Regions from separate parts of the Bacillus aerius genome, predicted to be linked through region 2. Evidence: a T-box and tRNA genes for the amino acid it is inferred to sense, from the RefSeq annotation. Region 2 holds a T-box; the other holds one or more tRNA genes.
What was found. A T-box is a leader RNA that pairs with one kind of tRNA and senses whether it is charged. The one in region 2 lies ahead of M2353_RS12965 (valine--tRNA ligase), so its partner is inferred to be a tRNA-Val.
Positions count from the first base shown of each region.

Region 1: it encodes a tRNA-Val, which carries the amino acid that the T-box ahead of M2353_RS12965 (valine--tRNA ligase) is inferred to sense. The anticodon was not compared.

Region 1 is NZ_JARYHO010000001.1:76,165-79,659, forward strand. Features, by position in the region: gene M2353_RS00470 (MurR/RpiR family transcriptional regulator) at 1-732, opposite strand, end outside; gene murQ (N-acetylmuramic acid 6-phosphate etherase) at 745-1,656, opposite strand; tRNA gene M2353_RS00480 (tRNA-Glu) at 1,877-1,951, shown strand; tRNA gene M2353_RS00485 (tRNA-Val) at 1,958-2,033, shown strand; tRNA gene M2353_RS00490 (tRNA-Thr) at 2,037-2,109, shown strand; tRNA gene M2353_RS00495 (tRNA-Tyr) at 2,138-2,222, shown strand; tRNA gene M2353_RS00500 (tRNA-Gln) at 2,227-2,298, shown strand; gene rocF (arginase) at 2,436-3,347, shown strand.
Region 2 is NZ_JARYHO010000001.1:2,499,553-2,503,047, reverse strand. Features, by position in the region: gene ysxE (spore coat protein YsxE) at 1-820, shown strand, start outside; gene M2353_RS12970 (hypothetical protein) at 900-1,088, opposite strand; T-box leader at 1,258-1,487, shown strand; gene M2353_RS12965 (valine--tRNA ligase) at 1,547-3,495, shown strand, end outside.

The sequences.
Region 1 (3,495 bases), 2.4 Mb from region 2:
TCTAGAGGAAGTGGCAGCACTGCGAAAAGGTGCTTCATTGGAACCGGACGTTGATAGATGAACATCACACAATGCAGAAACGCTTGTATGCCCTGGATGCGTTAAAGCAATGGTTTTCACTTCATTTTCTTTGGCGAGCTGAAGGGCTTGGATGATGTCTAACGTTTCTCCAGAAAAGGATATACCGAACACAATGTCATTCTTTCCAGCATTTGCGATGACCGTAGATGCGATGTGCATGTCAGTAAAGGCTGTAGCTGCATAATTGATTCTGAGAAATTTCTGCTGGGCATCAGCTGCGACGATGCCAGATGCACCCACACCGATAAAATGGATTTGGTTTGCATTCAGTAGCAGTTGAACAGCTTTTTCTAAAGCTTCTACATTTAAAATAGAGGCTGTATCTTTGATCGATTGAATGGTGTTTCCTGCTGTCTTTTGAATAATGGATTGAAGTGGTTCATCTTGTTCGATATCCCGGTAGCCTTGTTTATCAGTGTGCATTAAGTCTCCAGCGATCCGCATTTTCAAATCGTGATAGCCATCCAGCCCGAGAGACTTACAGAGGCGGATGACGGCAGAGCTGCTTGCGCCGGCAGCCTGACTGATTTCATGCACTGTGCTTTTAATGACTTTGTCAGGATGGGCAAGGATATAGTCTGCAATGATTTTTTCAGATTGGGGAAGCTTTGATTTCATTGTGTGTAGTAGGGTGAGTCCGCCTGCTGACATGAGTTTCCTCCTTTAAGATTGATGACGTAAGATGGCTTTGTCGATGTGACCATCTGCTTTGTTGAGCAGGTCTTTGGCTGTCTTTTTATCTGTTTTGGTTTGGAGCATGACGATGGCTGTTTTAACTTCTAAATCGGCTGCTTCAAGGGCTTTTACGGCTTGTTCGTAGGAAGCATTGGTCACATGCTGAATGATGGTGATGGCGCGTTCTTTCAGTTTATGATTGCTTACTTTTACATCTACCATCAGGTTTTCATATACTTTGCCTTGTCTGATCATGACAGAGGTGGAAAGCATATTTAAAATCATTTTATGAGCGGATGCGGCTTTCATTCGTGTTGACCCAGTGATGGCTTCTGCTCCTACGACGACTTCAATGGCGCAGTCTGCTAGTTCGCTAATCTCTGCTTGTTCATTGCAGCTGAGGGCTACTGTTTTTGCTCCAATGGTTCTAGCATAGTTTAAAGCGCCAATGATATAGGGTGTTCTACCGCTCGCCGCGATGCCGACAACTGTATCTTTTGATGTCAGGTGGATGTGTTCTAAATCTTTTTGACCAGCTTCTTCACTGTCTTCCACATCTTCTGCTGCATGTGAAAAGGCAGAGTCGCCACCGGCCATGATGCCTACGATGACATCAGGTGAAATGCTATAGGTAGGTGGACATTCGACCGCATCCATTACCCCAATTCTGCCGCTTGTTCCAGCGCCTAGATAAATGAGTCTGCCCCCATTCGAGATGGATTCAAAGGCAAAGTCACTTGCTGTCTTTACGTCTGGAAGGACACGGTTGACGGCTTCAGCGACCTTCATATCTTCCGCATTTATCATTTGGAGTATTTCTAGCGGGCTTGCTTGTGAAATTCTCATGGTGTTAGGGTTTCTTGATTCTGTTGTCAAAGAACGCAGTTGAGATGGCTGCATGTGACATACCTCCTTATTTCTTCATTTTCAGTATATTGAGTATGACATGAAATTTCAATATTATATTTAAATACTGAAATTATATTTCAGTCGAAATGTTGTGCTGATGAGGGTTTAATAGTTAGAAAATAAAAAAAATAAAAATCCCCTTTACAAAAGGGGGACAACCTGTATATAATAACTTTTGTCAGCTTCACGGAAACAGTAAACTTGACAAACTGGCCCGTTGGTCAAGCGGTTAAGACACCGCCCTTTCACGGCGGTAACACGGGTTCGAATCCCGTACGGGTCACCATCATGTGGAGGATTAGCTCAGCTGGGAGAGCATCTGCCTTACAAGCAGAGGGTCGGCGGTTCGAGCCCGTCATCCTCCACCATATGCCGGTGTAGCTCAACTGGTAGAGCAACTGACTTGTAATCAGTAGGTTGGGGGTTCAAGTCCTCTTGCCGGCACTGTTTTTCTTTTATCAATTCCATATGTGGAGGGGTAGCGAAGTGGCTAAACGCGGCGGACTGTAAATCCGCTCCCTCCGGGTTCGGCGGTTCGAATCCGCCCCCCTCCACCATTTTTGGGCTATAGCCAAGCGGTAAGGCAACGGACTTTGACTCCGTCATGCGTTGGTTCGAATCCAGCTAGCCCAGTTAAGACACCTTTTTTAAAAAGGTGTCTTTTTTTTATTTTGACGATTGGAATGTATAACTATTCAAAATATTGTTGAGTTGAGTCAGAAGGCACCGAGAAAGTAAAATATAAGCATGAACGGAAAGGGGATGTACATATGGGAGATCAAAAGAAGGTCACAATTGTTGGGGTGCCGATGGATCTCGGTCAAATGAGAAGGGGCGTCGATATGGGGCCGAGTGCCATTCGCTGTGCTGGTGTAAAAGAAAAATTGGAATCGCTTTCATTTGATGTCGAAGATCTAGGGGATATTCCCGTTGAGCAAAGGGATGATGAGAAAGGTCTCTATACAAGTGAAAAACTGAAAAACTTAACGGAGAATGCTGGCGCAAACCAGCTTCTTGCTGAAAAGGTTAGCAGTATTGTGCAGTCAGGTTCGTTTCCGCTGATTTTAGGCGGGGATCATAGCATTGCAATTGGTACACTAGCCGGTGTAGCTAAGCATTATAAAAGTTTGGGTGTCATTTGGTATGATGCGCACGGTGATTTAAATACAGAGGAAACTTCTCCTTCTGGAAATATTCATGGGATGCCGCTCGCTGTCAGTCTCGGCTTTGGGCATGCTGATTTAATCAATATTGGCGGTTATACACCTAAAGTAAAGCCTGAGAATGTGATCTTGATTGGTGCTCGTTCTTTAGATGAAGGAGAGCGGGCATTGATTAGAGAAAAAGGCATTAAAGTGTATACGATGCATGAAATCGATCGATTAGGGATGACGAGAGTAATGGAGGAAGCCATTGCGTATTTAAAAGAAAGAACAGATGGTGTTCATTTGTCGCTTGATTTAGATGGGCTAGATCCTGCAGAGTGCCCTGGCGTGGGAACGCCGGTTGCTGGCGGCATCAGTTATAGAGAGAGTCATCTTGCAATGGAGCTTTTAGAGGAAGCAGGGATTTTGACATCTGCTGAGTTTGTTGAGGTGAATCCGGTATTAGATGAGAAAAATAAAACAGCAGAAGCGGCAGTTGCATTAATTGGTTCTTTAATGGGTGAAAAGCTATTATAGAGCGGGACTTGTTCCCGCTTTTTTTAAATTTTGGGGAAATTTAAGGATATGTTAAGGTTTTTACCGGCTGATAAGCGTAACATGCTGTCAAAAATTTGTTACACTATTTTTTAGAGGAGAATGAAACCTTTTGGAACGAGGTTCGTAT
Region 2 (3,495 bases):
CGGTTCCTTTTTCTCAAATCATCGAGAAAGCCAGTACACGTATTATCTCATGCCATGGCTGACCAATGAAAAGAGAGAAGAGCAGGACGATAAACATGAATATTTATTTCAAGAGATTGCAAGACTTCATAAACGAACAGAAGTCATGATGGACATTACTGAGCAGGAAATAGAGGCTCACTACACCCAAATGAAAAGCAAATGGGAAACAGAGAAAGACATGTATGAACGATTTATCGAGCGGGCAGAACAAACATGGTATATGTCGCCATTTGAGCTGGCTGCTGCTATGTATTTTTCAGAAGCGATGTCTGCAAGTGAATTTGCACTTGAACGTTTAGAGGATTGGCATGAGGAAATGAAAGACCAAGAGACGACACGTATTGTGTTAAACCATGGGCAATTGTCAATCCATCATTTTTTGTACAATGATGTAGGTACAGGACATTTCACCAATTTTGAGAGGTCCAAAAAGGCTGCCCCCATTTATGACCTTTTGACCTTTTACTATCGCACATTCAAAACCTACCCTACTCCTTGTCCTGAATGCACATCTTTGTTTTATACGTATCAAAAGGGAAATCCACTTCGTGAGGAAGAGATTCATTTGTTCTTGAGCTACCTCGCTTATCCGCAGAGTTTGTTTGATACGGTGAAAGCCTATGAAGCAGGCGGACAGGATGAGATGGAAAGTTGTCAGGAGCTGTTAAGGGCGTATTGGCAAATGAAAAATTCTGAGCCGACCGTCATGAAAATACACGAAATTGAGCAGGCTAGACGCCTTGAAGAAGAACAAAATGCCTCGTCATCAGAAGAGTGACGAGGTTGTTTGCTGTTGCGCTATGAAATGTCTAACGAGGGACCTATACATAAGAGTGAGCCTGCAGCTTTCAGCTCTCTTAAAACCAATCAAGGTGAAAGGCACAGGCGAGAAATATAAGAATTCCTAAGATGAGGACGTCAAATGTTGTGGGAAAAATGATCGTGCGAAAGCCTTGAAATATGGCAATCGGGAGAACGACTTGGGAGGCAACTGCCCGAATTTGTCTAAGCCATGGGGGGAGTGTGTAAGGATTGATCTTTTTCAAAATAAAACGCCCTCCTTCTTTATTTTGTTATTATCATATGGGCAAAGAGGCAAAGGGTGCCTGCCCAATTTGTATAAAGAAGAAGAAAAGCGGAAAAGATGATTGACGAAAACAAAAGGCATTTAGTAATATTAATAAAAGATGAGTATAAGCTGATGAACGTGATATATCGTAAGCGTGGATCAGGAAGAGTACGAGCAAGACCCTAAAGAGAGGGAAACCAATAGCTGAAAGGTTTTCTAGGATGCACTTGTTTGGAAGGTCGCCTGTGAGCTTAATTTCTTGAAACATGTAGTAGAGAAATTCGGGAGATCCCCGTTATCCTTTAGAGAGTACGGGACACGTCTAAGTGTTTCGTGAAAAAAGGTGGTACCGCGAAAAAGCTTTTTCGTCCTTTTACAAGGATGAAAAGGCTTTTTTTATGTTTCATCAGCCGAAAAAATGTGGAGGTAACACAAATGGGAACAAATAATCAAGAAATGCCAACAAAGTACGATCCAAATGCGATTGAAAAAGACCGCTATACGTACTGGCTTGAAGGGAAATTCTTCGAAGCACAAAATGACAAAACGAAAGATCCATATACAGTCGTCATTCCTCCACCAAACGTGACAGGAAAATTACACTTAGGGCATGCTTGGGATTCAACCCTTCAAGACATCGTGACTCGTATGAAACGGATGCAGGGCTATGATGTTTTATGGCTGCCAGGAATGGACCATGCGGGTATTGCAACACAAGCCAAGGTAGAGGCGAAGCTTCGCGAAGAAGGTGTGAGCCGCTATGATCTCGGACGTGAAAAATTTGTAGAAGAAACGTGGAAGTGGAAAGAAGAGTATGCCGATTTTATTCGTAGCCAGTGGGCGAAAATGGGTCTAGGTCTAGACTATTCGCGTGAGCGTTTTACATTAGATGAAGGCTTGAATAAAGCGGTCCGCCAAGTGTTTGTTCAATTGTATGAAAAAGGATTGATCTATCGCGGAGAATACATCATTAACTGGGACCCAGCAACAAAAACGGCCCTTTCTGATATTGAAGTCATCTACAAGGATGTGCAAGGTGCGTTTTATCACTTGAGATATCCGCTTGCAGATGGATCAGGTTCGATTGAAATTGCGACAACAAGACCTGAAACGATGCTGGGAGATACGGCAGTCGCTGTACATCCTGAAGATGAACGCTATCAGCATTTGATTGGGAAAACAGTTGTTTTACCAATTACAGGCCGAGAGATTCCAATCGTCGGGGATGACTATGTTGATATGGAATTTGGATCAGGAGCTGTAAAAATAACGCCGGCTCATGACCCGAATGACTTCGAGCTTGGAAACCGTCATAACCTAGAGCGCATTCTTGTGATGAATGAAGATGGCACAATGAATGGAAATGCGCTTCAATACAAAGGAATGGACCGCTTCGAATGTCGTAAACAGCTTGTGAAAGATCTTCAAGAAGAAGGCGTTTTGTTCAAAATTGAGGACCACATGCATTCAGTTGGTCACAGTGAGCGTAGTGGCGCTGTAGTGGAGCCATATTTATCAACACAATGGTTTGTGAAAATGCAGCCGCTCGCAGATGAAGCCATCAATCTGCAAAAAGGTGATGAGCAAGTTCAATTTGTTCCAGACCGATTTGAAAAGACGTATTTACACTGGATGGAAAATATCCGTGACTGGTGTATTTCTCGTCAACTATGGTGGGGACACCGCATCCCGGCTTGGTATCATAAAGAAACGAAGGAAGTATACGTGGGACTTGATGCGCCAGAAGATATTGAAAACTGGGAGCAAGATAACGATGTACTTGATACATGGTTTAGTTCAGCGCTTTGGCCTTTCTCTACAATGGGCTGGCCAGATGCAGAAAGTGAAGACTTCAAGCGCTACTACCCAACCAATCTGCTTGTAACAGGCTATGACATCATCTTCTTCTGGGTATCTCGTATGATCTTCCAAGGTCTTGAATTCACAGGAGAAAAACCGTTCAAAGATGTCCTCATTCACGGTCTTATCCGCGATGAACAAGGGCGTAAAATGAGTAAGTCACTTGGCAACGGAATTGATCCAATGGAGGTCATCGACAAGTACGGAGCGGATTCATTGAGATATTTCTTAGCGACTGGAAGCTCTCCAGGTCAAGATTTACGTTTTAGCTTTGAAAAGGTTGAATCCACTTGGAACTTTGCGAACAAAATTTGGAACGCATCCCGTTTTGCTCTCATGAATATGGATGGTTTAACGTACGATGAGCTTGATTTGACAGGAGAAAAATCAGTTGCTGATCAATGGATTTTGACACGCTTAAATGAAACAATTGAAAGTGTCACACAGCTTGCTGACAAGTATGAATTCGGTGAAGTGGGCAGACATTTATACAACTTCATTTGGGATGATTTCTGTGATTGGTA